DNA from 3 places in the Rhizobium sp. ERR 1071 genome. Region 2 is predicted to be linked to each of the others. Evidence: riboswitches for the same ligand, from Rfam matches in the RefSeq annotation. Region 2 holds a riboswitch; each other region holds the start of a gene.
What was found. Region 2 has a riboswitch for thiamine pyrophosphate ahead of thiB (thiamine ABC transporter substrate binding subunit). Riboswitches for the same ligand answer to the same signal wherever they lie in the genome.
Positions count from the first base shown of each region.

Region 1: it holds a riboswitch for thiamine pyrophosphate, as region 2 does, so the genes downstream of both, thiC (phosphomethylpyrimidine synthase ThiC) here and thiB (thiamine ABC transporter substrate binding subunit) in region 2, are expected to answer to the same signal.
Region 3: it holds a riboswitch for thiamine pyrophosphate, as region 2 does, so the genes downstream of both, thiM (hydroxyethylthiazole kinase) here and thiB (thiamine ABC transporter substrate binding subunit) in region 2, are expected to answer to the same signal.

Region 1 is NZ_VITM01000004.1:445,675-456,449, reverse strand. It holds gene FBZ99_RS16835 (EF-hand domain-containing protein) at 1-677, opposite strand, end outside; gene FBZ99_RS16830 (TetR family transcriptional regulator) at 1,129-1,770, shown strand; gene FBZ99_RS16825 (porin) at 2,006-3,097, opposite strand; gene FBZ99_RS16820 (hypothetical protein) at 3,703-4,446, shown strand; TPP riboswitch at 4,578-4,710, shown strand; gene thiC (phosphomethylpyrimidine synthase ThiC) at 4,802-6,628, shown strand; gene thiO (glycine oxidase ThiO) at 6,630-7,607, shown strand; gene thiS (sulfur carrier protein ThiS) at 7,598-7,795, shown strand; gene FBZ99_RS16800 (thiazole synthase) at 7,799-8,572, shown strand; gene FBZ99_RS16795 (thiamine phosphate synthase) at 8,569-9,180, shown strand; gene FBZ99_RS16790 (hypothetical protein) at 9,340-9,684, shown strand; gene FBZ99_RS16785 (urea carboxylase-associated family protein) at 9,785-10,645, opposite strand; gene FBZ99_RS16780 (LysR substrate-binding domain-containing protein) at 10,772-10,775, shown strand, end outside.
Region 2 is NZ_VITM01000008.1:180,420-191,194, forward strand. It holds gene FBZ99_RS24540 (CarD family transcriptional regulator) at 1-39, shown strand, start outside; gene FBZ99_RS24545 (RNA polymerase factor sigma-32) at 447-1,310, shown strand; gene FBZ99_RS24550 (M48 family metalloprotease) at 1,339-2,763, opposite strand; gene FBZ99_RS24555 (thiamine ABC transporter ATP-binding protein) at 3,142-3,870, opposite strand; gene thiP (thiamine/thiamine pyrophosphate ABC transporter permease ThiP) at 3,863-5,500, opposite strand; gene thiB (thiamine ABC transporter substrate binding subunit) at 5,511-6,539, opposite strand; TPP riboswitch at 6,590-6,706, opposite strand; gene FBZ99_RS24570 (MDR family MFS transporter) at 6,777-8,312, opposite strand; gene FBZ99_RS24575 (MarR family winged helix-turn-helix transcriptional regulator) at 8,479-9,006, shown strand; gene FBZ99_RS24580 (thiamine diphosphokinase) at 9,079-9,732, shown strand; gene FBZ99_RS24585 (ABC-F family ATP-binding cassette domain-containing protein) at 9,735-10,775, shown strand, end outside.
Region 3 is NZ_VITM01000004.1:634,143-644,917, forward strand. It holds gene FBZ99_RS17615 (3-oxoacyl-ACP reductase) at 1-516, opposite strand, end outside; gene thiD (bifunctional hydroxymethylpyrimidine kinase/phosphomethylpyrimidine kinase) at 513-1,334, opposite strand; gene thiE (thiamine phosphate synthase) at 1,331-1,966, opposite strand; gene thiM (hydroxyethylthiazole kinase) at 1,963-2,766, opposite strand; TPP riboswitch at 2,818-2,914, opposite strand; gene FBZ99_RS17635 (DUF1127 domain-containing protein) at 3,143-3,289, shown strand; gene yghU (glutathione-dependent disulfide-bond oxidoreductase) at 3,853-4,728, shown strand; gene FBZ99_RS17645 (hypothetical protein) at 4,942-6,552, shown strand; gene FBZ99_RS17650 (sigma-54-dependent transcriptional regulator) at 6,605-7,981, opposite strand; gene FBZ99_RS17655 (sensor histidine kinase) at 7,978-9,855, opposite strand; gene FBZ99_RS17660 (dicarboxylate/amino acid:cation symporter) at 10,075-10,775, shown strand, end outside.

The DNA of each region.
Region 1 (10,775 bases), on a different contig from region 2:
GATGTTGCCTGGTCCTCGCTTACATCGGAAGGACGGGCGGCCACGAATTCGGATTCGCTGACGCTACCGTCGCCGTCCGTGTCCATGGAGGAAAATGCAGTGGAGAGATCGTCCTCGCTCATCTGCCCGCCGCCCGGTGCGGGACGGCCGTGATGGCCTGCCTGCATGGCTTTTGCGAGCTGCGCCTCGGTGAGAGAACCTGTATTGTCGGTGTCGAAGCTCTGGAACAATTGTTGCGCCTGGGTTTCGCTGACGTCCGACGGGCGTGCGGCCACGAATTCCGCTTCGCTGATATTGCCGTCGCCATTGGTGTCCATAGCGCTGATCATGTCGCTTTGGCTGCCATCCTGGCTGCCGGTTGCGGAAGTCTGCTGAGTACTTGACGTCGAACTGGTGGAGTTGCTGTCGGAATCCGATGTCGAACTATCGCTGCCGATGCCGGCTTGCAGATTGAGAATCATGTTCATCAGCTGCGCGACGAGCTGTTCTGCCGAAGCGATCTGAGACTGATCGTCCGAAGACGAAGAGGAACTCGTGCCGGAAGAACTGCCCGACGAATTACCGGAGGAGCTGTCGGACAGCAGGGAGGCGATAGAATCGTCAGCCGTCGACGCTGTCGAGCGCGAGGTCTGGTATTGATAATAATTGCTCGATGAGATCGAGTAGATGCTCGTCATTGGGGCCTCCAGATACGAGCGTTGAGAGGAACTCGGATGGCTTATGCATACGCGACTTGAACACAATCGATATGTGCGGATGGACTTGCGAACGCCGCCGATCAAACGCATCTAGCGCCCCAACTTGACCGATGCATCTTTTCCAGAGCAGGCGTACCCGGGATCACCCCAGCAATATGTATGTCGCCATCATGGCTATATCGGCATCTGCACATTTCGATTTTCACTTCCCAACGCGGGGAAATTGCACAAGGAAACTTGCGCGTGGCTTATAGACGCTTGACGAAAACATCCTGTTGCGATTTCCTTCCTCGATTTTTAGGGAATATATAAATTCCGCCACTCTGTTGCGCATTGCTGGTATATGGGCTCCAGCACTGAGCGGCATTGATGGATAAAGAATATCAAGAAGAGGGGCACAGCTTGAACATCGGTTTCTGTGGAGAGGTGAATGAGGCGAACTAAGGAGGAGGCGGCGGAAACGAGGAGCGAGATTTTGCAGTCTGCAAAGGCTTTGTTCCTCGACAAAGGCTACGAGAATGTCAGCCTAGAAGAGATAGCCGCAGCCGCTGGTGTCACGCGGGGGGCAGTACACTGGCATTTCAAGAACAAGCAGGGGTTGATGTTCGCGATTCGCGACGAGGCCCAGCAGCCGTTTCAGGAATTGGCGGAGCGAATGTCCAAGGAGCTGCCGCCCAATCCACTCGACCTCATTGCCGATACGATAGCTGCGATATTCGACGACGTTCACGGTGATCCGCGCAAGCGCAGCATGTTGAAGGTGATGATGCATCTTGACATGGCATTTTGCGACGGGACGACAAGCCGGGCGAGCTCGTTCCGGCACGACATGCATGAAAATTTCGAACGCATTTTCACCTTGATGGATGAAAAGACGAAGCTTCCGGCTCCGTGGACGCCGGATACGGCTGCTTCCGCTCTGACAGCGGTCATCGGCGGCCTGATCACCGAATGGACGCTCGACCGGGGCAGTTTCGAACTGGTCCCGTGTGGACAGATGTTCATAAGGATGGTGCTAAAGACCTGGTTCCCGCTGGCACAGACGCAGGAACTGGCAATTACCGCGATGTGACGATATCGGAAAAAGCAGACAGCGGTTTTCCCTTCTGAAGTGAAGAGAACCAACGATAACGGCCTTAAGCTTCTGCTGGGCGCTGAATCGATTGCCAAAAGCTGGAAATAAAAAAGGATCCGGAGGGAAAGCCAGATCCTTTGCTTTGATCGGAGGTCAACCGATCGATGGAAGAAGCCTGACGGATTGGAACGTCAGGCTTCTCATACCCGGCGCTAAGCCGGGTAATTCAATATTAGAAGCTACGCTCGAAGCGCAGGATACCAGCCCACTGATCCTGGTTCACGGAATCGAAGTTGGTGTAGGAGACTTCCGGCTCGATGAGCAGGTTCTTGACCGGGTTCCACTTGACGTTCGTGGTAGCGGCAAAGATCTTGGAGTCGGTGTAGGCGAGCTGGAGGTTCCACTTCAGCTTTTCGTTGATCGGAACGCCAACGCCGCCCCAGACAGCCCAGTCACCCCAGCCGCACTTCGATTCATCGTTAACAGGGCAAGCCGAACGATCGAGGTTGGTGCCGGCGTACTTGTTCAGCTTGTCGCCGTCCGTGTTCCAGCCGCCCATCAAGAAGGCCGAGAAGGTACCGAAGTCAGCGTCGACGCGAGCCTTGATGGCGCCTTCTTCGACGATGGAGTCATAACCGCCGACGACCTTGAAGCCCCATGCGCCGGACTTGAAGCCAGCACCGGCAACGACGTCAGGAGCGTAGTGGTTGCCCTTGTCGTCAGACCACCAGCTTGAGCCGTAGGAGGCGCCGGAGCCGCTGGAATTCGAGTCTTCAACCGAGACGACAGCCGTGAAGCCGTTGCCGGCATCGTAGGTGTAGGTCAACTGGTTGAGTTCGTACGGACCGTCATAGATCACGTCGTCGTTGATGACGTCGCCGGCGTAGCCGATGTAGTAGTTATACTGCGAATCGGCCTTACCGACCAGGAAACCGCCGAGGCTGATGTTGGCGAACAGCAGCTTGGTGGAGGTCGAGTTGCCGTCGTTCCAGTCCCAACGGATGACCGTGTTGGTCTTCAGCGGGCCGTACTCGGTGTCGGTCGCGGTATCGACGCTCAGCTCGGCGCGGGTATGCCAGAGCGTACCGTTCTTGCTGTTCGGGTTGTAGGCATCGTACCATTCGCCTTCGGTACGGACGCGGCCGCCGATCTTGAGGCAGGTTTCCGTGCCCGGAATGAAGAAGTAGCCAGCACCGTATGCGTCGCAGATGCGAACGTATTCCAGCGGCTCCGGCTCGGCGGCGACGATCGCGTCTGCTGCGTGGGCACCGGATACTGCCGCCAGAGCGGCAGCGGAGCCGAGAAGAAGGCTCTTGATGTTCATTTTAAACTCCTGGTTGTATTATGCATTTCTATTTTACCGCGAGCGCAAAACTGGAACACTGCCCTGGGGATCGGTTTGGTCTAAACACGACCGGGCAGCCCGGCAAATACGCACCTGATGTTGGCTTGAGTCCCCTCGAACCTTCATGATTACCCCCGCGGCAAAAGGTTTTGAAATGCCTCTACCGATCCGACCGATTGCTCGACCGTAAGACAACTTATGTCCTGTATTGGATTTACAAACAGCCCGTATGTTTGTCAATTATATGAAGGGCGCTGGGGCGTTAGTCTTGGCCTCTGTTGCTTAAATGCAACTGGCGACCGCAGGCCATGGCGGCACCGGCAGAGATCGCAAAGATGTCCCTGTTCACGAGAACGCCTGCCAGTCAGGGCCGTCACCGCATTTAAGGCCACCGCGATGTCGGCGGTCGATGACGACCATGGCTGCCCAATCTGGTTATGATATGGCCATCGGGAATTCCACGGCACAATGACCGGTCGGTTTGAGCAAAGATCAGCAATGAAATTCAATAATTCGCTACACACAGAAATATTGAATTTTCCTAGATTCCGGCGACTCGCGCCATCGGAGAGGGAAAATCGCGAATGAATGAGAACCGGCTGATCTTCATAGCGACCCCCTGCTTCGGCGGCCTCGTTACCAAGGACTACATGCAGTCCATTTTCTCACTGATGCAGACGGGAGCGCAGGCGGGCATACAGCTGACGCTGGCTCTGCTCGGCAATGACGCCCTGATTACCCGCAGCCGAAACACGCTTGTCTCGTCCTTCCTGAACGATACGACGGCGACCCATATGCTCTTCATCGACGCCGACATCAGCTTCGAGCCCGATCAGGTCATGAGGCTTCTGGAAGCCGATAAGGATGTGGTCGCCGCCATGTATCCGATCAAGGATTATGATTGGCAGACGGCGGCCCGTATCAATTCAGCAGACGGCGAAACACTTGCGGCAGCCGCACTTCACTATGTCGGCACGCCACTTGTCGGCCAGGTTGCAGAGCGTGATGGCGATTTCGTCAGCGCCATCTATGCAGGTACGGGCATGCTTTTGATCAAGCGCAACGTTATAGAAAGAATGATCGCGGCCTATCCGGAGCTGCGCTACAACGCAATCCACGCCTATCCCAGCACCAAACGCTCGCCCAGCACCCAATACGCCCTGTTTGAATGCATGGTCGAGGAGGGAACGGGGATCTATCTCAGCGAGGACTTCGCCTTCTGTCACCGCTGGCGCGCCCTCGGCGGCAAGATCTGGCTCGATACCGCGAGTAAGCTGTCCCATACCGGCCCCCATCGCTTCGTCGGCAATACCACACCACGTTACTAAGGCGCGACAAGTCCGCACGATGATCTGCGCGATAAAGTTGCAATTCGACGGGCGCGGCAATGGTCAATCTCCCGGAAAATGCGACCGCCGCTGCGGGGTTGACAGAGGACAAGAGTAAGGCATAGCCTTTTGACATTCACCAGGGGGGTCCCGGCAAGGGGCTGAGATACTGCTGAACAATACGGCTATGCCGGTTGTGGGCGCAGTGACCCGTTGAACCTGATCCAGTTCATACTGGCGTAGGGACGGTGCAAGCGCTCGAGGCTTCGGATTCCCGCCTGGATTCCATGCCGGCGTCTTTTCATCATTCCGGCTGATTGACTGGGTCTCCAACTGCAACTTGGAGCCTCACACCATGAACATTGCCGCAAAAAACCTCACTCCGACCGTCACCACCGGCCCGCTGCCGGCCTCTCGAAAAATCCATATCACCGGGGATATCCATGCCGATATCCGTGTGCCGATGCGCGAAATCAGCGTCCATCCGACATCGGGCGAGCCGCCAGTTATCGTCTACGATTCGTCCGGCCCCTATACTGTCGAAGGTGCAGATATCCGCATCGAAGAGGGCCTGCCGCAGCTGCGCCGCGATTGGGTTCTCGCCCGTGGCGATGTCGAGGCTTATGAAGGCCGCCATGTGCGTCCCGAAGACAACGGCTTCGTCACCGGCGAACGGCTGACACCGGAATTTCCGGCCAAGCGCCAGCCACTGCGCGCCAAGGATGGCAAGGCCGTCACTCAGCTCGCCTATGCGCGTGCCGGCATCATCACCCCGGAAATGGAATTTATCGCCATCCGCGAAAATCTCGGCCGTAAGGCGAAGGCAGAAGCCTTGATCCGCGATGGCGAGAGCTTCGGCGCGCATATTCCCGATCACGTCACGCCTGAATTCGTTCGCCAGGAAGTTGCGAGCGGCCGAGCGATCATTCCGGCCAACATCAATCATCCCGAAAGCGAGCCGATGATCATCGGCCGGAATTTCCTGGTGAAGATCAACGCCAATATCGGCAATTCCGCACTCACCTCCTCCATGGCGGAGGAAGTCGAGAAGATGGTCTGGGCAGCACGCTGGGGTGCCGATACCGTCATGGATCTTTCGACCGGCCGCAACATTCACAATATCCGCGAATGGATCATCCGCAATTCGCCGCTGCCGATCGGCACGGTGCCGCTCTATCAGGCTCTGGAAAAAGTCGGCGGCATCGCGGAGGAACTGACCTGGGAGATCTATCGCGACACGCTGATCGAGCAGGCCGAACAGGGCGTCGACTATTTCACCATCCATGCCGGCGTGCGGCTGCACTACATCCCGCTCACCGTCAACCGCGTCACCGGCATTGTCTCGCGCGGCGGCTCGATCATGGCCAAGTGGTGTCTCCATCACCACAAGGAGAGCTTCCTCTACGAGCATTTCGAGGAAATCTGCGACATCTGCCGCGCCTATGACGTCTCCTTCTCGCTCGGCGACGGCTTGCGGCCCGGTTCGATCGCCGATGCCAACGATGCCGCGCAGTTTGCCGAGCTCGAAACGCTCGGCGAACTGACGAAGATCGCCTGGGCCAAAGATTGCCAGGTGATGATCGAAGGCCCCGGCCATGTGCCGATGCACAAGATCAAGGAGAACATGGATAAGCAGCTCGCCGTCTGCGGCGAGGCACCCTTCTACACGCTCGGACCGCTGACGACGGATATCGCACCGGGATACGATCACATCACCTCGGGCATCGGCGCTGCGATGATCGGCTGGTTTGGCACGGCGATGCTGTGCTACGTCACGCCGAAGGAGCATCTCGGCCTGCCCGACCGCAACGACGTCAAGACCGGCGTCATCACCTACAAGATCGCCGCGCATGCGGCCGACCTCGCCAAGGGTCATCCGGCCGCTCAGGTCCGCGACGACGCATTGTCGCGTGCGAGATTCGAGTTCCGCTGGGAGGACCAGTTCAACCTGTCGCTCGATCCGGATACCGCCCGCAGCTTCCACGACGAAACCTTGCCGAAGGAGGCTCACAAGGTCGCGCATTTCTGCTCGATGTGCGGCCCGAAATTCTGCTCGATGCGGATTTCGCACGACATTCGCGCGGAGGCACAGAAGGAAGGGCTGGAAGCGATGGCGGCGAAATATCGGGAGGGCGGCGATCTCTATATGCCGGTCGAAGCCCCTACCCAGCCGGCCGAGTGACATGCGCATCCTCATCAAAGGGGCCGGCGTTGCCGGCCTCACGGTCGCTCACGAGCTGATCCGGCGCGGAGCAGAGGTCACGATCTCGGATCCAAGCCGGAATTTTCATCGCGCCGCCTCCTGGCTTGCCGGCGGCATGCTGGCGCCATGGTGCGAGCGGGAAAGCGCTGATGAGGCTGTGCTCGAGCGCGGTCGTGATTCCGCCGATCGATGGGACGCGATTCTGCCGGGCAAGGTCGTCCGCAACGGAACGCTCGTCGTCGCGCCGAACCGCGATCAAAACGAGCTGAAGCGATTCGCCAGCCGCACGACAGGCCATCGCTGGGTGGGCGAAGACGAAATCGCCGCTCTTGAGCCTTCGCTTGCCGGCCGGTTCCGCCTGGGCCTGTTCTTTCCGCAGGAGGCGCATCTCGATCCCCGCGAGATCCTGCGATCATTGAAGGACGATCTATCTGCAAAAGGCGTCACCTTTGTCGACGGGCACCTGGATGATGATAGGTTCTCCGACATCGTCGACTGTACAGGGGCTGCCAGCATCGGCAGCATCCGCGATTTGCGCGGCGTGCGCGGCGAAATGCTCTATCTGCAAAGCGACGAGATCTCGCTTTCGCGCCCCGTCCGCCTGCTGCATCCGCGTTTTCCCGTCTATATCGTGCCGCGCGGCAACGGCCTGTTCATGGTCGGCGCGACGATGATCGAGACCGATTTCAAAGGGCCGATCAGCGCCCGTTCGCTGATGGAACTCCTGAATGCAGCCTATGCGCTGCACCCGGCCTTTGCCGAAGCCGCCGTGATCGAAACAGACGCCGGCATCCGACCTGCCTTTCCTGACAATCTTCCCCGCGTAACGCGCGAGGGAGGCACCGTCTTCGTCAACGGCCTTTATCGTCACGGCTTCTTGCTGGCGCCGGCGATGGCCGAGAAAGCCGCCGATCTCGTCTTTTCCGGACACAACGAAAGGAGTCGCCAATGCGCCTGATCATCAACGGCGAAGCGCAGATTGTCGAAGTCACCACGCTCTCGCAGCTTCTCACTGCGCTCGAATATGAGGGGGAATGGCTGGCAACCGCCGTCAACGGCGAGCTCATCCATAGCGACGAGCGCGATGACCATACCCTGACCGACGACGACAGGATCGAAATCCTCACTCCCATGCAAGGAGGTTGACCCGTGCTTGAACTCTATGGAACCCAAATCGCATCGCGCCTTCTTCTCGGCACGGCGCGCTATCCCTCTCCGGTCGTACTGGCGGAAGCCGTCAAACGTTCCCAAACCGAGATCGTCACCGTGTCGCTGCGCAGGGAAACGGCAGGCGGGCGCAACGGCGGTGCATTCTTCGAGATGATTCGCGAACTCGGCGTTCGTGTCCTTCCCAATACCGCCGGCTGCCACGGCGTCTCCGAGGTGGTCCTGACCGCGAAAATGGCACGCGAGGTTTTTCGGACCAACTGGATCAAGCTCGAGGTGATCGGCAACCACGATACATTGCAGCCAGACGTCTTCGCGCTGGTGGAAGCGGCAAAAATCCTCACCGACGAGGGGTTCGAGGTCTTTCCCTATACGACGGACGATCTTGTCGTGGCCGAGCGGCTGCTGGAAGCCGGATGCAAGGTGCTGATGCCCTGGTGCGCGCCAATCGGAACGGCGGCGGGACCGCTCAACCTCTCGGCCCTGCGATCGATGCGGGCACATTTTCCCGAGGTACCGCTGATCGTGGACGCCGGCATCGGTAGGCCGTCGCATGCAGCGACCGTCATGGAACTTGGCTTCGATGCCGTGCTGCTGAATACAGCGGTTGCCGGCGCCGGCGATCCGGCCGCGATGGCGGAAGCCTTCGCCAAGGCCATCGATGCCGGCAGGCAGGCATTTGGCGCCGGGATGCTGGAGCCGCGCGACATGGCCGTGCCATCGACACCCGTCATCGGCAAGGCGGTGTTCTCATGAAGCTTGATCCGTTCTACCTCATTGTCGATAGCGCCGCCTGGATACAGAGGCTGGTGCCGCTCGGCATCAGACTGGTGCAGTTGCGCATCAAGGATCGCCCAACCTCCGACGTTCGCGCGGAAATTCGCCAATCGAAGGCAATCTGTGCCGCGCATGGATGCCAGCTGATCATCAATGATTATTGGCAGCTCGCGACCGAGGAGCGCTGCGATTTCATCCATCTCGGCCAGGAGGATCTCGCTTACGCCGATCTCTCCGCCATACGGAATGCCGGATTGAAGCTGGGGCTTTCGACGCATGATGAGGCGGAATTGGAGACGGCACTTGCTGCCGAACCCGATTATATAGCGCTTGGACCGATCTATCCGACCGTCCTCAAGGCCATGCCCTGGGCGCCCCAGGGCCTTGAGCGGATCGGCGAGTGGAAGGCTCGCATCGGCGATCGGCCGCTTGTCGCAATCGGGGGCCTGACGGTCGAGCGTCTTGCGGGCGTATTTGAGCACGGCGCCGATGTCGCGGCAGTCGTGACAGATATTACTCGCAATCCAGACCCCGAATCGCGGACGCTCGAATGGCTGAACGCGACGCGGCGGCTGCCTCCAAATTGACAAGTTCGCGCCTCAGAGCCCGTGGGAGGGGTTATTTTCAGCCGCTTTGCCCGATGAACGGGCCATTCATTGAATATTCAGCTGAACATAATCATGCTGAAGACGTTAATTAGATGACTCGCGCATTCGCTGAGCACAAAGACTGCTTTGGAGGTGGTCATGATAAAGAAGACGGTTCTTACGGTTTTGCTGGCCGCTACGGTCGTAGGCGGCGCATTGGCGCCCGTCAGCAGCGCACAGGCACAGTATTACGACGGCCATCGCGGCGACTGGCGCGGCCATGATGATTGGCGTCGCCATCACCACCATGGCAATGGCGGCGCGATCGCCGGCGGTGTTGCTGCCGGTCTCCTCGGCGGACTGATCGTCGGCGGCGCCCTTGCCAATAGAGGCCCGGTTTACGAAGTCGCCCCGCCGCCGCCAAGATGCTGGTACGAGGATCGCCGCGTCCAGAACGAGTATGACTATGGCTGGCATTACGAGCGCATTCGCGTTTGTAACTAAGCGGTCAACGATGCATCGTCCTGAATGGGCGCATCGTTTGATGGATGATTTGGATTTGCCGGCGGCCAAGACCGCCGGCAAACTGTTTTAGGCCGGCAAATTACAGTCCGTGCGTCCTCGGATAGGCATTGCGCTCCGGGAATATTCGCCCGACGAGGCTTTCGGGCTTGGGCCGCCAGATTTCGACCAGCAATGGATAGCAGGGCACCGTATCGCTCGAATGTTCGCTGCCGCAGTCACCGCCAGGGCATGCTGAGAGAGCGCCAAGCAGATCGATTTCCGCGAAGAACTCGATGAAGTCGCCCGGCCGCACGGGGCTCGCCTTCATGAAATACTGATGGGTGTCACGCGTAAAGCCCGTACACATGAAGACATTCAGCACGTCGTGAACGTGAAACTCCGCCTCCTGGACAGAGATGTCCATTTCCTTGGCGAGCGCGCGTGACAGGTTCGAATGGCAGCAATGGTGATAGTCGTCGCCCTTCAGCAGCCGGTTCGTATAGGGATCGCAGCGCGTGCCGATGACGTCATGAACGCCTGCCCCGTCCGCGTCCCAGCCATACCAGCCAAGCGTATCATGCGTGATCGTCGCCATGGGGCGCAGATAGGGCAACGTGCTCCACAGGCGATCGCCGAGACCGACATGGGTGGCATGCAACGCTCGCGTCTTGCCGCTGAAGAAACGCTCGGAAAGATCGGCGGCATTCCACAGATTGAGATCGCCGACCTGCGCTCCCTCCACGCTGACGATCCGAAAGAAATGTCCCTTCGGCACGCGAAAACTGCCGCCCTCGCGCGGGGGGACGACGATTTCGGCCATCTTGGTCATGGTTTGCCGCGCCGATCGCAGCGCATCCATGTCAGCGGGCGGTAGCGTGCCGTTCGGATAGACGACGACAGGTGGCTTGCCACGCCGCTCTTCGGCATCGCCGGGCGCGGGCATATCGAAAATACTGTTCATGGCGGCTTTCATTCCTCACCGATCTGACAGGAAGACATTCGTTTTGGCATCACTCTACGAATACAAGGCGCCTGCGCAACAGCGATTATCCTTGCGCTTTGACCAAGTTTTACTTAGCCTTATCCGATGC
Region 2 (10,775 bases):
GTCGTCGACGACGACGACTCGCAGGACGAAGCCGCATAAGGCCAAGACGCCACCATTGCTTCAAAAACCCGGCCTTCGTGCCGGGTTTTTTTCTTTGGAACCTTTTCCGTTCTGCCGCGTTTAAGCCTCGTGTTGGCGGTCGGTGTGGGTACTCTCCTGTGGAGAGGGGGTTCCATACAGGCCGTATTGTAGACATTCACGAGGACCGGCCTATGCGTTTTCACTCGAAGCTCCCCGGCGATCTGAAGATGCTTCAATCGTCAGACCCGTTCGATGAGATCGAACTAGACTAGTCATCGATAATCCGGCCAGCCGGATATCGGTTTCCAATTCGCAATTTCATTCATTGATTTCCATCCGAACAGCGATGTTCGGAAGCGATGCTTGCTGCCCTTTTCGTCGACCGCGGCATAGAGACGATTTGAGGCCGAACCTAGGAGATGCATATGACGAATATGTCTGCAGATCGGCGCATGATCAAAGTTGCGATGGCTGCTCCCTATCTCGATCGCGACGAAGAACACGATCTCGCTATTCGCTGGAAGGATCACGAGGATCGTGGTGCCCGCAATCAGATCGCAACCGCTCATATGCGCCTCGTCATTTCCATGGCGGGGAAATTTCGTAATTTCGGATTGCCGATGAGCGATCTAGTGCAGGAGGGCTATGTCGGCTTGCTGGAAGCGGCAGCCCGCTTCGAACCGGAACGGGAGGTTCGGTTCTCTACCTATGCAAGCTGGTGGATCCGCGCTTCGATCCAGGACTATATCCTGCGCAATTGGTCGATCGTACGCGGCGGCACGAGTTCCGCCCAGAAGGCACTGTTCTTCAATCTGCGCCGTTTGCGCGCCAAGCTTGCCCGCAGCAATTCCAGCGTCACCGTCCAGTCCATCCACGAGGAAATCGCCGTCACGCTTGGCGTCAGCCTCGCCGACGTGCAGACGATGGATGCGCGCCTTTCCAGTAGCGACACCTCGCTGCAGGCGCCTTCGATTGCCGGCGATTCCGAAAGCGCCGAACGCATTGATTTTCTCATCAGCGACGAACCGCTTCCCGACGAGCAGGTCTCCGACATGATCGATGGCGAACGCCGTCGCATCTGGCTGGCATCGGCTCTGAAGCATCTCAACGAGCGCGAGATGAAGATCATCCGGGCGCGTCGTCTTGTCGAAGATGGCGCAACGCTGGAAGAACTCGGGGCCGATCTCGGTATTTCCAAGGAGCGCGTGCGGCAGATCGAAAGCCGCGCCCTGGACAAGCTCCGCAATGCGCTTGTCGATGCGGACCCGCGCATGGCAAGCTACGCCTGAGGCAGATCTTCTCCCGGCTGGGAGCGATCTATTCCGAGATAATTTTGACCCTATCGCCCGGCGCAATCGTCGCCCCGGTTGGTAGGGCATTGATCAGTTTGAACAGGTCGAGCTTGCGATCGGTGCCCATCATGCGGGCAGCGAGCGTGGTGATGGTGTCGCCAGGCTTGACGGTGACGACACGCACGCGCAGCGGCTTCAGCGAGGCCGCCTCCTCCGGCGTCATATGCCGGAAGCTCGCGCGCAGGACATTTGCGGTCTGATCGAGCTGGGCGATATTTCCTTTCGGCACTGCCGTCAGGAAACGGAAGATTTGCGTGCGATCGCGGATCACCGTGACATCGAAATCCCAGCGATCGGCGGAGGCGCGCGCTGTCGCGGCCGGCATGCCATTAACGGTGATCGACTGAATCGAATTGGGATCGAGGCCCGTGACCCAGCCGCTGGAAATATAGTTCGTCAGATTCTGGTTTTGGGTATCGGCAACGCCATCGAAACGGATGGCGATATCGCCCGGGCCAGTCGCCATGACGGCTTCAACCTTGTTGTCGATGCGGAAGTCGGGCGGCACGTCGAAGCGGATGCCGAGGCCGCCATGCAGGAAGGTCTGGCCGCGCACATAGCCTTCCTCGGGGCTGTCGCCATAGAGCAGCCCATCGATGCCGTTCAGGTAATAATCGCGGCCGATGTCGCCGACCTTGCCTTCCTCGCCGAATTCGCGGGCATGCGCCTTGGCAAGATCGATCCGCTGCGGCGTGCTCGGGTGGCTCGAAAGGAAGTCCAGGCTCTGGTCGACGTCGGAATTGGCCGACATGAAGCGGCTGTAGTCTTCCATCGCGTTCAGGAAGCGAGCGGCGGCATAAGGATCATAGCCGGCTTGGCCGAGCGTGCGGATGCCGATCTCGTCGGCCTGCAGCTCCTGCTGGCGCGAGAAGGCGGCAAGGCGCAGCTTGCCGCGGGCAAGCGCCTGCTTGCCGGCCAGATCGCTCGACAGGACTTCCGAAACGACGCGGCTAGCGATGACTTCGGCCTCCTCGCGCTTCTGCCTTTCGATGCCGTGGTTGGCGGTGACGTGCGCCATTTCATGCGCCAGCACGGCAGCAACTTCTGAAGCGTCGTTGGCGAGCGCCAACAGGCCGCGCGTGACATAGAGATAGCCGCCCGGCAGCGCGAAGGCGTTGATCGAGGGAGAATTGAGAATGGTGATGCGGTAGGACTGCTGCGGATTTTCCGACACGCTGGTCAAGGCGCCGGCGATGCGGGCGACGAGCCGCTCGGTCTTGGCGTCCTTATATTCGCCGCCATAGCTTGCGAGGATCCGCGGATGCTCGCGAGCGCCCATCTGCGCGCGCGGGTCGTTCTTCTGGACTTCGGAGACGATCTGCGGATTGGCGGAGGGAGAAACGCTCGGCTGGTAGGATTGATCCAGCACCGTCTGGCAGCCGTTCAACATCGCCGCGGCCGTAAGGACGGGGACAAAGCGGCGCAAACGGGCTGCGACGGTCGCATCGATCCTTCGTTGTGCTCGCTTGCTCTGCTTCAGGACCTGCATCCTACTCATTTCGCTGTCATGCCGGTTCGGCGCCAAATCCGGTTGATCCTTACCGGGCCGATCATCGTCGTGCGCCGACAAAGGTTACTTCCGCCCCCATCGATCCGCATTTACCCGGACGGTCTCCACCCCTTGCTGTAGCCGATTTTGGCACCGGTTGCATAGCGAGACTCCGTTTAAATGTGGCGGCGTTGTATTTTAGCAAGCATTCCCCAGGACTTTCAGCCGCTTGCCGCGACGAAATTAAGGCAAAACCGGCGGCAAGATGCTGCGACGCAATCAATGTTGCAGAAATGTGGTCAGTGCCGGAATGCCGTCCGTCTTCAGGAAGGTCCCGATGGGAGCGGCGAGCTTGATGGCGCCGCCATCGATGAAGACGGCGTGGTCGGCAAGGCGCCGCACTTCGGCCGGATCATGCGAGACGATCAGCACCGTATTGCCGGTTTCGCGATGCAGGGTTTTCAGGAGTTCGACCATGCCGGAGCGCAGGCCGGGATCGAGGGCGGCGAAGGGTTCGTCGAGCAAAAGGATCGGCTTGTCGCGCACGAGCGCCCGCGCGAAGGCGGCGCGCTGGCGTTCGCCGCCGGAGAGTGTCCCCGGCTTGCGCGTCTCGAAGCCGGGCAAGCCGACGCGCGCCAGGGCTTGCGAAACCCTTTGCCGGTCCTGCGCCGAGAGCCTCAGCGATGGGCTGATGCCGAGACCGATATTGGTGAAGAGGTCGAGATGAGCAAAGAGGTTGTTGTCCTGGAAGACGAGCGACACGGGCCGTTCAGCGGGATGCAGGCCGGTTACGTCCTGTCCGGCAAGCAGAACGCGGCCTCGATCCGGCGGTTCGAAGCCGGCTAGCAAATTGAGGAAGGTCGATTTTCCTGATCCCGACGGGCCGGCGACGGCGATGATCTTGCCCTGTGGCAAATCACAGTCGAAGCGGAAATCATGGGTGCCGAGGCGCAGCTCGACACCGGCCATGGCAATGCCCTGTTCCTTCATGTCGCGGCCGTCAGCCATGTCGTCTGCTTTCGTCATCGCGTGCACCCTGGCCGGCCGTGCCGGCAATGGTCAGGAGAAGACATACCAGGCCAAGGATCAAGGCATATCCATCGGCATCATTGGTGCGGTAGCTGCCGAGCTTGCTATAGACCAGCCAGGGCAAGGTCATCAGGCTGTCCGAGCCGAAGAGGGCAACCGCGCCAAGATCGCCCAGCGACAGCGCCATGGCGAAGGAAAGTGCCGTGAAGAGCGGCTTGCGCAGGCCGGGCCAATCGATGAGGCGAAGGCGGGAAATGCCGTGAAGGCCGAGGCTTGCCGCCAGACGTTCGGTGCGACGGACATGGACCGCATAGGCTGGCTCGATGACACGGATGACGAAGGGCAGCGCCATCAGCGCGTTGATGACGACGATCAGAATGGCCGCAAAGCGGCTCGGGTCGCCCAAGGGCCGGAGTGCCAGAAACCAGCCGGTCGCCAGCACGATGGGTGGGACCAGCAGGATGAGGGAAGAGCTTCCGCTCAGCACGATTGCCAGGCCGCGGAGGCCGAAGGTCTTGCGGCGATCCGCCGATATCACCGTTCGGGCTCGGATGATCCCAAAGGATGTCAGGACGGCCAGGAGCCCGGCGACGAGCGCAATCGCCAGGCTGGTGGCAGCCGCCTGCAGAAAGATCGGCTGGCCGGCGAGCCTGAAGAGGTTCGCCTCAACGCCGGTAACGACGACCGAGGCGAGCGGCAGGCCGAGAAAGAGCGTGGCCGCCGACAACAGAGCGGCATCGATCCATCGACGGGCAGGCGCCTGCCCATCGATGCGCCGCAGGGCGCGGCCGCTGGTGAGGCCATGATCGTCAGGGGCACGAAACAATGACATGGCGCCGAGGATGACGAGAGTGACGACGATTTGCAGAAGCGACAGCATGACGGCGCGGCCGGGATCGAAATCGAAGCGCAGCGCCTGATAGATCGCCACTTCCAGCGTTGTCGCAGCCGGACCGCCGCCGAGGATCAGGACCAGTGTGAAGCTAGTGGCGCAGAGCATGAAGATCAGGCCAGCGATGCCGGGAATGAGGCCACGCAGGACGGGCCATTCGATGAATCGGAAGACCGAGGCGGGCCGCATGCCGAGTCCGCCGGCCACAAGCCAATATTCCGCGGGAACACGTTCCAGCCCGGCAAGCATCAGCCTGCTGGCGAGCGGCATGTTGAAGAAGACATGCGCAAGTAGGATGCCGGCAAGACCGTAGATGCTGATAGGATGCGACAGGCCGAGAGTTGCGAGGGCCTGATTGAGCAGACCTTGCCGGCCCCATATGCCGAGCAGGCCGAGCGCGCCGATCAGTACGGGCAGGCCCATCGGCACGGCCATCAGCCGGATGAGCCAAAGGCGGCCGGGAAAGCGCGGCTGGCGCGCCAATGCGCGCGCGACCGGAATAGCGAGTACAACGGAAAGCAGCGTCGAGAGCACCGCCTGCAGCAGCGTGAAGCGCAGGACGCGCAGCAAGTAGGGATCTGCCAGCGGATTGGTGCCGCCGGAGTCGATGCCGGCGGCGAGCAGAACGAGCACGGCGATCCCGACGAAGAGCACGATGCCGGCGAGGCTGACTGCCCCGCCGGAAATGGCGCGTCTTCGCTCTGGTGCCGTGAGTATCGTCAAGGCATCAGTTGCCGCTGGTGGCGGCCAGCCATTCGTCGATCCAGGCCTTGCGGTTCTTGTCGACATCGGCGGGGCTCATCAGGAAGGTCTTCGAGGGCACCACGAGCTTGTTGAAGGCGTCCGGCAGCGGCTCCGAAGTGGCTGAAACCGGCATCATCCAATTGCTTGTCGGGATGATGTCCTGGAAGCCCGTGGAGATCATGAATTTGAGGAAGTCGCGCGCAAGCTCCTTGTTCGGCGAGGACTTGATGAGGCCGGCGACCTCGATCTGGATGTAATGCCCTTCCGAGAAGTCGGCTGCCTGATAGCGGTCGGTCTTGTCCTCTATCATATGATAGGCAGGCGACGTCGTATAGGAGAGCACCATCGGCGCTTCGCCCTTTGTGAAGAGGTCATAGGCTTCCGACCAGCCGGGGGTGACAGTCAGGATGCGGCCCTTGAGCTTTGTCCAGGCATCGGCGGCCTTGTCGCCGTAGATCGACTTGACCCAGAGCAGCAGACCGAGACCCGGCGTCGAGGTGCGCGGGTCCTCGATGACGATCTTCTGATTGGGATCGCCTTCGACGAGATCCTTCATGCTCTTGGGGGGATTCTTGACCGTCTGGCTGTCATAGATCACGGCGAAATGGCCGTAGTCGTAGGGCACGAAAACATCGTCCTTGAAACCGCCGGGAATCTTGAGGGCCGAGGTGTCGACGCCGCTGGCATCGAAGAGGCCGGTATCCTTCGCTTCATCGATGAGATTGGTATCGAGGCCGAGAACGACATCGGCCTTGGTGCCCGTCCCTTCCAGCTTCAGGCGGGAGAGAAGCGCCACGCCATCGGTGACGGCGACATAATTGACCGTGCAGCCGCAGGTCTTCTCGAAAGCGGCCTTGACCTTGGCGCCCGGCCCCCAGTCGGCGGTGAAGCTTTCATAGGTGTAGATGGTCAGCGTCTTGTCGGCTGCTTCGGCCGTCTGGGCAGCAAAAAACGACGTTCCGGCGGCAAAGGCCAGGCCTGCGAAGAATGACAATAGCGAACGGTGTTGCATGACAGCGCCTCCTTTTTGGTTTCGTCTTGAAGGGGAAAAGGGCGCTATGATTTCGTCACGCGTCTAATCCCTCCGCCGGTGTTAGCCGGATCAGGTTCCGCGGGTTGGCCGGTGAAAGCCTCTCAGCCGAAATGTCCGAAGGACATAAGGCACCCCGTTAGAGCGTCGGCAGATTTAGCCTTGTGACGAAGGGATGACAAGGGAAATGATGCCCTTGCCGATTGCAGCATGGAGGATTTACTCGGCAGCCTCCGCGACCGCCGGGCTTTCGAATTTCTTCGTCGCCCCCGGAAGCTGCACGTTCTTCAGCATCAGCGCGGTCAAAAGGCCGAGAAGGCAGATGCCGGCGGCGGTCACGAACAGCGGGCTGAAGGCGCTCGCATAGGCATTGGCGACCGCCTCGCGGGTTGCTTCCGGCAAAGCCGCCATCATCTTCGGCGTCAGCTGCTCGATATCGGATACGCCTGATATGGAGATACCAACATTGCCGAGTTTGGCGGCGATGATGGCGCCGTAGATGGAGATGGCGATGGAGGCGCCGCCCATGCGCGAGAGCGTGACGGCACCCGTTGCCGCGCCGACGTCACGGGAAGCCGCTGCATTCTGCACGCCGATGACGGGCACCTGCTGCGCAAGGCCGATGCCGATGCCGTGCAGCAGCATCAGGCCGCCGATGATGACGATGGGCGTACCGGCAGGCAGGAAGGCAAGTGAGCCGAACGCGATGGCGCTGCAGGCAGCACTCGCGACGGCGAAGGGCTTGTAGCGCCCTCTCGCGGCAATTAGCCGGCCGGCCGATAGTGAGCCGCAGACGATGCCGCCGGTCAGGAGAATGAACAGCAGCCCGGCCATCGATGGCGAAAGGCCCGTCGTCGTCTGCAGGAAGAGCGCAAAATAGTTGACCATGCCGATGGCCACGGCGCCGCTTGTGATCGAAATGATCAGCAGAAGGCCGAATGTCGGGTTACGGAACAACGTCATCGGCACGATGGGCTCCGGTGCGCGACGCTCGATGAAGACCCAGGCGATAGCGCAGATCACGCCGAAGGCGATGATACCGAGGCACTGCGGCGACAGCAGAGATCCGAAGAGTTCGCTGCCGTCGGCGGCAAGCACGATGCTCGTCGTCGTCAGCGCAAGAACGATTGCGCCGGCATAGTCGATCTTCGGGCGTCGGGCCGGTTTGCGATAGGGAAGCATGGTAGCAAGGCCGGCCAGCACGATAAAGCCGATCGGGACGTTGACGAGGAAGATCGAACGCCAGCCGAAGAGATCGCTCATCGTGCCGCCGAGAACCGGGCCGATGGCGCCGGAAGCCATGAGCACCAGGCTCGAGTAACTCTGGTAGCGAGCGCGTTCCCGCGGCTCGAAAAGATCGGCGTTGACAGCGAAGATCGAGACCATGATGCCGCCGCCGCCGAAGCCTTGAAGGACGCGGGCGGCGATCAGCGTATCCATCGAGACGGCCAGGCCGCAGACGGCGGAGCCGATCGTGAAGATCGCGATCGCCGTCATCATCACATATTTGCGGCCGAAGAGATCGCCGAGCTTGCCGTAGACGGGCATGACGGCGGAGAGCGAAAGAAGATAGGCTGATCCGATCCAGCCGAAGCGCTCCAGATGCCCGAATTCGCCGACGATCGTCGGCAGTGCCGTCGAGACGATCTGGTTATCCAGAGTTGCCATGAACATGGCGGTCATCAGAAACAGGAAAAGAATAAGCCGCCGCTTATGATCCGCCACGAGCGGCGTGAAGCTTGTCTGCATGTCCATGGGGCAGGAAATCCGAACTTGGCCGAAACGTTGCGCGGTCGATCGAATGCGCGGGACGCCCGGTTTTCACAGTTGAGATATATGTGCCATTAGCATATAAATGTCAACAACAGGTGAATGCTGTTTGCATGTTTTATTTCTTTACCGCCTCTGATATGGTGGAAAGATGACATCTGCGACGAATACACGTGAAATTGAAGCCCAGGCTCTGACCGACGACGAGAATCTCCTGCGTATCGGCCATGCGATGACGCGCATGCGCCTACTGACAGGTCGCCGCATGATCGGCAGGCTTGCCATTCAGAGCGTCGCGCCGGGACTCGAGCTGTCTCATCTTGACGTGCTCGATGTTGTGCGGCGGGCGGAAGAGACGGGCGAAGTCACCGTCGGCACGATTGCCGAGATGCTGCGGATCGATCCGTCGCGGGCGAGCCGCATCGTTGCCGACATGGTGACGCGCGGCGTGTTGCGACGCAAGGCGTCGCAGGCGGATGCGCGGCGCATCGTGGTGGTGTTGACCGCGCTCGGGCAGCGATTGCTGTCGGAGATCCAGGCGCAGAAATATTCCGTCATCGGCAGCATCTTCGCCGATTGGACGCCGGAGGAAATCGAGAATTTCTCGCTGCTGTTCGACCGCTACGTCAGCGGCTACGAGCGGGTTTTCCAGGCGCGCATCAAGGAAACGGACGACTGAGCGGTTGTCGCGGTTGTTCTTGAGCATGGCGCTCTTCCCTAGGGATACGACTTTGCGCTATGGGCTTGCCTCATGAGCCAGTCCACCACCTTCACCATCCTGCTTGGCGGCGAGCTTCGCCTGACGGAGCGATTGCGCGATGCGGTTTCCGGCAGCCGTTTCATCGCGGCCGATGGCGGCATGCGCCATGCGCTCGCGCTCGGGGCGGAGCCGGAGCTGTGGGTCGGCGATTTCGATTCCACGCCTGCCGATCTGCAGGGGGCCTTTCCGAATGTTCCAAGGCAACCCTATCCGGCGGCGAAGGCAGCGACTGATGGCGAGATCGCCGTTTCGGAAGCGATCGATCGCGGTGCCACGAGGCTGATCCTTGCCGGTGCCATGGGCGGCGAGCGGTCGGATCACGCGATCCAGCACCTGCTTTACGGCGTGCATCTGGCCGAAAAGGGCTTCGATATCTTCCTGACCTCCGGTGACGAGGAGGCGGTGCCGCTTCCGCCGGGTGAACTCACGCTGGCGCTGCCGGCTGGCTCGCTGTTTTCGGTCCTCGGATTCAGCGACCTGACAGGTCTCTTCATCGAGAATGCCCGTTACCCCTTGCACGATTTTCATTTGCCCTTCGGCGCGTCGCGCACCATTTCCAATGTGGCGGAAGGCGACGTGCGCTTCTCGCTCGGCAGCGGCAGGGCCATCGTTCTTGCCCGCCCTTATGACCTTTCCGGAGTCTGATCTTGGCCCCTCCCATTCTGAAACTCGACGACATCTTCCTGAGCTTTGGCGGTGCGCCATTGCTCGCCGGTGCCGACCTGCAGGTGGAGCCGGGTGACAAGATCTGCCTTGTCGGACGCAATGGTTCCGGCAAGTCGACGCTCCTGAAGATCGCCGCTGGTCTTGTCGAGGCGCAATCGGGCGAAGTCTTCCGTCATCCGTCATCGACCGTGCGCTATCTCGAGCAGGCACCGGATTTTGCCGGTTACAAGACGGTTGCCGCCTATGCCGAAGCCGGCCTCGGGCCTGGTGATGATCCCTATCGCGTCACCTATCTGCTCTCTCATCTTGGTCTGACCGGCGAAGAGGATCCGAAGAATCTTTCCGGCGGGGAAGCACGCCGTGCAGCGCTTGCCCGTGTTCTGGCGCCGGAGCCGGATATCCTGCTGCTCGACGAGCCGACGAACCATCTCGACCTGCCGACCATCGAGTGGCTGGAAGGCGAACTGCAGAAGAGCCGCAGCGCACTCGTGCTGATCTCGCACGACCGTCGCTTCCTTGAAAAAGTGTCGACCGCGACCGTTTGGCTGGACCGCGGCACCTCGCGCCGGCTGGATAAGGGATTTGCCCATTTCGAGGCCTGGCGCGATCAGGTGCTGGAAGCCGAGGAGCTGGAGCAGCACAAGCTCGGCAAACAGATCGAGCGCGAGGAGCACTGGCTGCGCTACGGCGTGACGGCGCGGCGCAAGCGCAACATGCGCCGCCTCGGCGAGCTTCAGGACATGCGTTCGCGCTATCGCGGCCATAAGGGGCCGCAGGGAACGGTGCAGGCATCGGCCGCCGATGCGCAGGAAAGCGGCAAGCTGGTGATTGAGGCCGACAAGATCACCAAGTCTTATAATGAGCGGGTCATCGTCGCGCCCTTTTCGATCCGTGTGCATCGCGGCGATTGCATCGGTCTCGTCGGCCCGAACGGCGCGGGCAAGACGACGCTTCTGAAGATGCTGACGGGTCAGCTGGAGCCTGATAGCGGCACGGTGAAGCTCGGCACCAATCTGGAGATC
Region 3 (10,775 bases), on a different contig from region 2:
GCGGGTGAGCGACAGCAATGCCGCCTTGGCGGCTGTATAATCGTGATAGGGCACGACGGGGTTTTGGAAGAGATTGGTACCGATCGTAACAATCCGTCCAAAGCCTGCCTGCGCCATCGCCGGCCGCGCCGCTTGTATGAGGTTCAAGGCGCCCTCCAGCGCGGTTTCCAGCTGCCTGGTCATCTCGGCCCAGCTCAAGGCATCCAGCTTCGAACGTGCGTCACCGTTGAAGCTGAAATCAGCCAATGCATTGTGGACGATGGTCGTCGGTACGCCGAAATGCCCGGTCACCTCGAAGACGAGCCGCTTGGTGTCGTCGAGGTCGCGGATATCGGCTTGAAAGGCCTTGGCATGATCGCCGAGCTTTGCTGCGAGCGCCTCCGCGCTCTCGCGGCTGGCGCGATAGTTGACCGCCACTTTCGCACCTTCCCGGGCGAAGGCCGTCGCTATGGCAGCACCAAGGCCGCGTCCCGCACCGGAAACGATGACAATCTGATCTTTGAGTGAGAGGCTCATTTCTCTGCTCCTTGTCTGTTTGGCCAGAGCGCATGGAAATGCTGCACAGGCCCGTGGCCACTTCCGACGGAAAGCTGGTCTGCGGCAGCAACCGCGGCGGCGAGATAAGTCTTGCCAACAGCGACAGCTTCGGGAAGCGACAGGCCCTTGGCGATCTCTGCCGCGATAGCGCTGGAGAGCGTGCAGCCTGTTCCATGCGTATTCTTGGTCGGCAGCCGCTCCGCCTCGAACCAAGTCACATGATCACCGCTTGCGAGCACATCCGGGCTTTCATCCCCTTCGAGATGACCACCCTTGACGAGGACTGCCGAAGGCCCGAGCATGGCCAAAGCAAGCGCCTGACGCGCCATGTCTTCGCGGCTTTTCGCCTCCACGTCATGCAACAGCGCAGCAGCTTCGGGCAGGTTCGGTGTAACGACGGTAGCCAGCGGCAGCAGCCGCGTGGTCAGCACGTCAACGGCATCGGCAGCCAGTAGGGCGGCGCCACCCTTGGCGATCATGACCGGGTCGAGGACGACGGGTACATCGCGATGTCGCGCCAGAATGTCCGCGACGGCACTGGCGATGGCGGCATTAGCGATCATGCCGATCTTGACGGCATCCACATGGACGTCGGCAAAGATCGCATTGATCTGGTCTGCCACGAAATGTGGAGGCACCGGATGGACGCCGGTGACGCCTTGCGTGTTTTGCGCGGTCAAGGCAGTCAGCGCTGCCATTCCATAAACGCCGCGGGCGGAGAAAGCCTTCAGGTCGGCTTGAATGCCAGCGCCGCCGGAGGGATCGGAGCCAGCGATGGATAAGACATTGCGGATCATTGGCGAGCCTCCTTGATGGCGTTCGCGATGACAGTTGTCGCGGCTTGCGGGTCCGGTTGGTCGCATATGGCCGAGACGACCGCGAGACCATCGGCTCCGGCCGAGTAAACGCTTGCGGCATGCTCTGCCTTGAGGCCGCCGATCGCGACTGATGGAACGGGGCATAGCCTGACGATGCGGGCAAGCCCGTCGAAGCCGATCGGCTGCTTGTGATCGGGCTTGGTGGGCGTGGCAAAGACCGGGCCGATCCCGGCATAGTCGACGATGCCGGGATCTATGGAGGAAGCGAGAGCTTCCGTTTCCACCGAGAGGCCGAGGATCATGTCCGGCCCGATCAGGCGGCGTGCTTCGGCGGCATTCATATCCTCCTGTCCGATGTGGAGGCCATCGGCGCCAATGGCGATGGCAGCCTCGACATTGTCGTTGACGATCAGCCGGACATTTGTTCCCTGCAGGATTTGCTTGAGGGCGCGGCCCGTCTCGATCATGGTGGCTGTCGGTGCATGCTTGTCGCGCAGCTGTACGATGGTTGCGCCGCCGGCAATGGCTGCACGGGTGGTTTCAATCATGCCGAGGTTGGCACATAGCACCGGATCGAGGACGAGATAGAGCGAGAGATCGAAGTCTTTCATGCCGCCGATATCCTTGCATTGCGATCCAGCACTTCCGGGCTAAGGCCGGCGAGGGCGTCGAGGAAGCGCCAGGAAAAGGAGCCCGGCCCGTCTGCAGCCGCTCCGGCCTGTTCGCCGGCGACGGCAAAGACCGCGAGCGCCGCAACGGTTGCATCGAATGGATCATCCGGCATTGCCGCAGCAAAGGCACCGACGAGGCAGGTCAGCGAGCAGCCGAGGGCCGTCACCTGCGGCATGAATGACGAACCGCCGGCGATGCGCTTTGCCCTCCGCCCGTCGGTCACGAAATCCGTAACGCCGGTAACTGCAACGACGCAGCCATGCTTTCCCGCCAATTGCCGGGCGGAATCTTCCGCGTGTTCGACGGCGTCGCGGCTATCGACGCCCTGGCCGCGGCTCGTGCCGCCGGCAAGCGCGATGATCTCGGACGCGTTGCCGCGAATGATCGCCGGCTTTAGCTCGATCAATTGCGCGACCGCCTTGCGGCGGAACGTGGTCGCATAATGGGCGACAGGATCGAGGACCCAGGGCTTGCCCGCCTCGTTTGCCGACCGGGCAGCCTTCAGCATGCCCGCAAGCCAGCCGGACGAGAGCGTGCCGATATTGATCGTCAGCGCGCCGGAGATAGCGGCAAACTCGCCGGCCTCCTCTTCGGCATGTACCATTGCCGGCGATGCCCCGGCGGCAAGCATCACATTGGCCGCGATATTCATGGCGACGAAATTGGTGATGCATTGCACCAGCGGAGGGTTAGCCCGCATGGTGCGAAGCAAATTGCCTGCAGTTGTCTGGTCTTGCATATCGCCCCTTTCAGGCGGGCGAGACGCACAGGGACGACGTGCTGGTGCTTTACGAGGTCCCGAGCGACTCCCTCCGCCAGCATGATCTGGTTCAGGTTCGAAGGGTGCTTCTCAGCCCGCCGGATGGCGGACGCCCCTGTCTCTCATCTCTCTTCTTTTCGCAGACAAAGACGGCGCTGTCACCAGCAAATCACAAAAGCCATGCTGGCGAGTGAGATTGCCTGCTTTCTCGGCGACCCATGCAATGGATGCATAGGTGGAGTGATCCCTTAGCTCTGCAAAAACCTGTGGGCTTCGACTATATGTTTCTCATCGAAGCGACGGGAGCGCCAAGCACGGCCGCTCAGCTTCGAAAGCCCAAGGAAAGGGGATCATCATGAACGTAGCACGCTCTTTCAATAACTGGCGCAAGTATCGTCAGACGGTCGCCGAACTGGGCCGTATGTCCACGCGCGAACTGCATGATCTGGGTATCGATCGCGGCGAAATCCGCAACGTTGCCCGCGCAGCGATCGCTCGCTAACGGCCGCACCGGCTCCTAATAAAGCTGAATTATGTCAGCGCCTGTTCCCCTTGAGCAGGCGCTTTTGCTTTATGAATATCACCGTTCCTTTTCGCCGCGCTTGCTGAAGATTGCATCAATTTAGCTCTCTGCTTTTCGCATGGCGCATAACTGCCTTGCAAAGAAATGCCTATGAACTGAGCAAAAGACTGGTATGTTCCTCTTATCGAAGGGATGCATCTCCTCCCGCATCCCTTCGCTTCGCAGACGTCCTTATCCTCCTCCCAGGGACGGCTGCAGGAATAGCGGAACTCCTCCTCCCATCCGCTGTTCGGTTCTTGTAAAAAGCCTGCCGCTCCTCCTCCCGCGGCAGGCTTTTTCGTTTCATGGACCTCCAGAAGATTGGCAATGACCTAACTCGGTCGAGAAGCTGGCGCTCCAACCCAAGCGGCAAGAGCGCTTCCGCATTAAAGTGTGCGCATTCTCCTCTCGCAAAAATGAAGAGTCGCCCCTATGTGCGACCTATGTAGCGCGCTACATCGAAGACCAACCCCAACGTGATTCCCCGAAACAGGAGGATGCCCATGACCGGTTCTGCCGAATATACGCCGCCGAAAATCTGGACCTGGAACAAGGCCAATGGCGGCCAGTTCGCCAATATCAATCGCCCGATTGCCGGCCCGACTCACGAGAAAGAACTGCCGGTGGGACGTCATCCCCTTCAGCTCTATTCGCTTGGAACGCCGAATGGCGTGAAGGTCACCATTATGCTCGAAGAGCTGCTGGCACTTGGTCACAGCGGCGCGGAATATGATGCCTGGCTGATCAAGATCGGCGAGGGCGATCAGTTCGGCAGCGGTTTCGTCGATGTCAATCCGAACTCGAAAATCCCGGCTTTGCTCGACCGCAGCGGTCCGAAGCCGGTCCGCGTTTTCGAATCGGCCTCGATTTTGATGTATCTCGCCGAGAAATTCGGCGCCTTCCTGCCTACCGAGCAGCCGGCTCGGGCCGAATGCATCTCCTGGCTGTTCTGGCAGATGGGCAGCGCGCCCTATCTCGGCGGCGGCTTCGGTCATTTCTACGCCTATGCTCCGACAAAGATCGAATATGCGATCGATCGCTTCGCCATGGAAGTGAAGCGTCAGCTCGACGTGCTCGACCGTCGGCTGGCCGAAAGCGAATATATCGCCGGCAGCGACTATACGATCGCCGATATTGCCATCTGGCCGTGGTACGGCGGCTTGGTCAAAGGCTGGCAATATGGCGCGGCCGAGTTCCTGCAGGTGCAGGATTACAAGAATGTTCAGCGCTGGGCAGAGCAAATCTACGCGCGTCCTACCGTCAAGCGCGGCCGCATGGTGAACCGCATGTCGGGCGATCCATCCGAGCAGCTGCGTGAGCGCCACGATGCCAGCGACTTCGAGACGAAGACGCAGGATAAGCTGGAAGCCGCTGGCTGATACGACAATTCCCTTTTGCTGAAATGAGCTCGCGTTCCTCCGGATCGCGAGCTTTTTATTGCTCTTGCCACCGGCGTTGCCGGTCTCGACAAGTCAGCCTCGCTCCACCTTGCGAAGCATAAAGTTCGGCTGCCGAGGGTCCGCCGCTCGGCATAGAGCGCGGCGCGATCCTGCGAAGCGTTTTCGAGTTCGGCGAAAGAGGAATGCTTCTCCATGCAGCAAATTGCTGACGACTGTACCCTGGATGAGAACGTGACCGCGGGTGCGTCGTCGCAGCAGCGAGGCGAGGCGAGGGGTGCGCTTCTGAAACATCTGGTGTCGGGCGGCGACGAACGGCTGGATTGCGATCCGGTCAGCGGGCTCAACATGTATGGCTATGGCCCCTCGCCCCGACCCGAAGATCTCGCTTTCGGTTCGTCGACGGCATCGACCATCTCCGCCGCCGCCTTTGTCGCGGTCGAATCCTATTACGCGGATTTGACGCAGGAGATGGAAACAAGCTCGCCGAAGGCTATCTACGACCGCGAAATCGGGCGCGTGCGTGACGATCTGCTGCGCTTGCTTGGCCTCAGCCAATCGTCGCAGCCGCGGATCGATGCCATCCTGGCCACATCGGGCACGGACATCCATCTTTTTTCGGCCTCGCTGTTGGCAGGCGAGGACGAACGTGCCCTGATGACCATCACGCTGATGGGGAACGAGACAGGCAGCGGCGTCATGACGGCGTCGGCCGGGCGGCATTTCATGAGCCGCGTCAGCAGCGAGCGAGCTGTCGTCAAGGGTGAGGAATTGCGGGCGGGCAACGCAACGCGCAACGCCACCATTGCTGTGCGCAACAAGGATGGTTCCCTCCGCGCCGAGAGCGAGGTGGAGGAGGAGTTGCGCGGCCTCATCGAACTTGCCCGCGCAGCCGGCCTCAGATGCCTGCTTGTGGTCACGGACGTTTCGAAAACCAGCCTGCTGGCCCCGGGCCTCGGGACCGTTCTGCGTCTGAAGCAGCGCTTCGGTACGTTGCTGGATATCATGATCGACGCCTGCCAGTTTCGCCTGTCGGCGGCGACGATCCACGCCTATCTCGCCCATGGCTTCATGGTTGCGCTCACGGGTTCGAAATTCCTTGCCGGACCGATTTTCAGCGGGGCGCTTCTCTGCCCGCCACAAATGTCGGAACGCTTCAAATCGTGCGCACTGCCGGCGGCCTTGGCGGATTATTGCGGAAAGGCAGAGTGGCCAGAGGGCTGGGCCGCCCGCGATATATTGCCGGAGCGTGCCAATCTCGGCCTGCTGCTGCGCTGGAAAGCCGCGCTGTTCGAGCTCGAACGCCTCGTCGGTATAGCTGAAGATCGTGTGGTCGCGGTCTTGTCCGCTTTTGCCGCGGCAGTCTCTGATCGTCTTGCGAACGATCCGGCTTTTGAGCCTTTGCAGAGCCGGCCATTGGACAGGCGTGAACTGTGGGGCGCATCATCGGCTCTTCGCTGGGACGAGATTCCCTCCATTTTCTCGTTCTACCTGCGCAATTGCACGGATGGCGCGATGCTGACTGCGACGGAAATGGCGGCGGTTTACAAGGCGCTGGCCATCGACGGTGACGGGGTTGCATCCGTGCGTCTCGGGCAGCCCGTTCGCTGCGCCGATTTTGGCGATGTACCGGCAAGTGCCCTTAGAATTTGTTTGAGCGCGCCGCTGGTCGTGGCTGCTTCCAAGAGCGATGAAGCGCTTGCGACGGTGATCGCGCAAGCGATGCTGGTTCTGGATCGCACCGCCGAGGCAGCGGCTCGACTAAGCGCCGGTTCCAACATCAAGGAGATGCGCCGCAGTGCCTGAAGCGCGTGGTGGAAACCCGCTTCAGCTGGCATAGTCCGCTCTTGGCGATGGATCACGAACCTCGGCGCTCGTCCCCGTCAAAACCAGCGAAATCGCCTCTGACGATGCCGTGCCGCTGGAGCTTGTCGTAGAAAGTCTTCCTGGGAATGCCGAGCGCTTCGATAGTACGGCGCACATCGCCATTGTTCTGCGACAGGGTTTCGCGGATGAGTTCGGCTTCGTAACGTTCTACTCGAACCGGCAAGGGCAAACCTTCGTCGGCCGCCGGCACCTCGTCGGATTTTGCCGTTGTTGCCGATTCGAGGCCGAGCACGAAGCGCTCGGCAAAATGCGAGAGCTCGCGAACATTGCCCGGCCAGTCGTGCTGTTGCAGATGGCGGCGCACCGCTGTGGATAGGGCCGGCACCTCGCGCTTGAAGCGTCCGGCGGCGCGATCGGCAAAATGGCCAAAGAGCAGGGGGATGTCATCGCGCCGTTCACGCAGTGGCGGAATAGAAAGTGTGACGACGTTGAGGCGATAATAGAGATCCTCGCGAAAATCGCCGCGTTGGCGAGGATCGGCGAGATCGACCTTCGCCGCCGCCACGACGCGAAGATCGACAGGACGGACTTCGTTGGTGCCGAGCGGCGTCACCTCGCGCATCTCAAGCACACGCAGCATCTGCACCTGGATCGCAGGTGGCATGCTTTCGATCTCGTCGAGAAACAGGGTGCCGGAGCTGGAATGCTCGATGCGCCCAACGCGCTTCTTCTGCGCGCCGGTAAAAGCGCCTGGCTCATGGCCGAACAGCTCGCTTTCAATCACGGTTTCGGGCAGGGCGCCGCAGTTCAGCGCAACGAAATTGCCCTTCGCGCGCCGGCTCCAGCGATGCAGCAGGCTCGCCACCACTTCCTTGCCGCTGCCGGTCTCGCCCGTGACAAGCACATCGACATCCGTATCGGCGATCTGCCGCAGCGTATAGCGCAGCCGCTCGATGGCGGGCGTCTGGCCAATCAGGGGCAGATCGCCCTGCGCCTGCTCCGCCGCTTGCCGCAATGCCCGATTCTCCAGGATGAGCCTTCGTTTCTCAGCCGCGCGTCGCACGCTTTGCACCAGCCGGTCCGTGGCGAAGGGCTTCGCGATGAAATCATAGGCGCCGTCCTGGATCGCCTGCACCGCCATCGGAATATCGCCATGACCCGTCATGAGAATGACCGGCAGATCGGCGTCGAGCGTCTTGATGCGGGCAAAGAGCTGCAGTCCATCCATCTGCGGCATGCGGATATCGGAGACGACAACACCCGCAAAATCGGCGTCGAGAACAAGAAGCGCTTCGGCTGCGGCAGAGAAGGCGGATACTGCGAAACCAGCCAATTCCAGCGTCTGTTTCGTCGCCCTCAACAGATCCTTGTCGTCGTCGATGAGGAAAACGGGGAAACTCTCATTCATGGTGTGGCCTTGCGCAAATGGACGGTGAAGCGTGTGCCGCTGCCATTGCTCTCGACATCGATCCGGCCGCCATAGTCGACGACGATATCTTTTGAAATGACGAGACCAAGGCCGAGACCCTTTTCCTTGGATGTATTGAAAGGGGTAAACAGCGAATCGAGGATCGTCGCTGGAATACCGGGGCCGTTGTCCGAAACTACGACCTCGACCTCATTCGAAGTTTCGCGCACCGACACCTCCACCTTGGCCTGATCGCAGCCTTCCAGAGCTTCAAGAGCATTCTGAAAGAGGTTGATCAGCACTTGTTCCAGTCGGATGCGCGTGCCGACAACACCAAGGCCCGTTGGCGGCAACTCGATCTTGAGCGCATCCAGGCGACCCGCAAAGCGGCTCCTCAGCAGAACCACGGCTCCTTCGATCACGCTTCTGAGGTCGACTGGCTCCGGTGCGGTCCTTCCCTTGCGGGCGAAGGCTTTCAGTTCTTCGGTGATCGTGCCGATACGCTCGGTCAGCGCCGCGATCGCAGAAAGGTTTTCCTTCACCGGCTCTGTCTGCTGCCGATCAAGGAAGACATTGGCATTCTCCGCATAGGCGCGGATTGTCGCGACCGGCTGATTGATTTCATGCGCGACGCCGGCGGCGACCTGACCCAGGATGGCAAGGCGATTGGCTTGCACGAGATCCTGCTGCACGCCTTGCAACTTGGCTTCCGTCGCACGGTGGTCGGCAATTTCCGCCTCCAGCCGGTCGCGGGCCTGGCTGAGATCCTCCGTGCGCTCAAGAACCCGGCGCTCCAGCTCCTCACGCGCGATCCTGTTGACAGCGATCTGCATGGCGGAAACATCGCGGCGACGCAGCAGGAAAGCGGCGAATGCGAGGATCGGCAGAAGGACGGTCAAGGCAAGGAAGCGCGTCTCGCGCACGGACGAGGCGATCGCCTGATCGGTCGGGATCAGGTAGCCAAGCTGCCAGGGTGTTGATGGAACGGCGACCGTCAGCCGCAAATATTCCGCAGCGCTGCTTCCAGGCAAAATGGCGCGCACGATGGTTGCATCCGGGCCGACTTTTTCGGGGTGGCTGACCGGAAGGGGCGAAAGCGGTGCCGCGCCGAACTGCAGGCTTTTTCGAATGGCGTCGGCTTCCTCGCGCGCAAGGGGGGTGGTCGTCATGAAGCGCCATGAGGGCAGGCTGGTGATGAGCACGACACCGCGTTCGTCGGTCACATAAGCGGGGCGGCCGGTCTCGCTCCAGTCGGCCTCCAGCTGATCGAATTCCATCTTCACCACAACGACACCAAGCGCAGAGCCGACATCGCCAACGCGTCGGGAAATGTAGAGGCCGGGACGATTGCTGACCGTGCCGAGCGCGTAATGCTCGGCGGTTCCCGTTTCCATGGCTTTGCGAAAGTAATCGCGGAAAGAATAATCATTGCCGACGAAGCTCAGCGGCTCGCGCCAGTTGCTGGAGGCCATAGCAACGCCGTCCTTGCCGGTGACGTAAAGGACGGATGCGCTGGTGCCGGTGACGAGACTTTCGAGCTTGCGATCCAAGGCGACGACATCGTCGATGTGCTTGTCGGCCAGCGCGTCTCGCACCTGCTGATCATCGGCCAGCAGTAACGGCAAAGCGCGCGGACGTTCGAGGACCGCGCGCAGTAGGGCAACCTTGAGGTTCGCATCCGTGTGCCCCTGCCGCTGCAGCCCTTCTATTGCCGAGAGCCGTCCATAGAAATTCGCGCCATAAAGGCCAGCCGCAATGATGGCCGCACTTAGAAACGCGAACACGAACCAGACCCGGCGGGAGCGCCGGCCCAGTTGCTCGGGCGTTAGAAATCGTTCGTTGGCCGGGCGCTGCAGCATTGCCGTATTGTGCATGATTTCGCGCGCACCGCAATTCGATCTGTGCGGATAGTCGCACAGATCGATGATCTTGGATCAGTGTCGGAAATTAAAATTTCAACAAAAGCAATATGTTAAAATCAAGGCATGCATCTGGCACAGTCATTGCAGAGAACGACGGAACAGTCGGAGGCTGTTGAATTCTAGTCGTCGCCCGGAGGGCCGAGAGATCGGTTGGGCTTAACGGAGGACATCATGATTGCTCCCATCGCTGCCGCGGAAGCGCGCGCCAAGGTTCCTTTTTACCGGCACCTCTATGTGCAGGTTCTGACCGCCATCGCCGCCGGCATTCTGCTCGGTCACTATTATCCGCAGCTCGGCACATCGTTGCAGCCGCTCGGTGATGCCTTCATCAAGCTGGTGCGCATGGTCATCGCGCCCGTCATCTTTCTAACGGTCACGACCGGCATCGCCGGCATGTCGGACCTGAAGAAATTCGGTCGCGTCGTCGGCAAGTCGTTCATTTACTTCCTGACCTTCTCGACCCTGGCGCTGATCGTCGGTCTTATCGTTGCTAACGTCGTGCAGCCGGGCGCAGGCATGCACATCAATCCGGCGACGCTGGATACCAAGGCCGTCAACAACTATGCGGCGCAGGCCCATGACGCGTCGGTCGTCGGCTTCCTGATGAACATCATTCCGGATACGATCGTTGGCGCTTTCGCCAAGGGCGATATTCTCCAGGTGCTGTTCTTCTCGGTCGTTTTCGGTATTGCGCTTGGCGCTGCCGGCGAACGCGGACGCCCGGTGACGGATTTCCTCCAGGCACTGACCACGCCGATCTTCCGCATGGTTGCCCTGCTGATGAAGTTCGCTCCCATCGGTGCCTTCGGCGCCATGGCCTTCACTATCGGCAAGTATGGTATCGGCACGATCGCCAATCTGGCCTTCCTGAT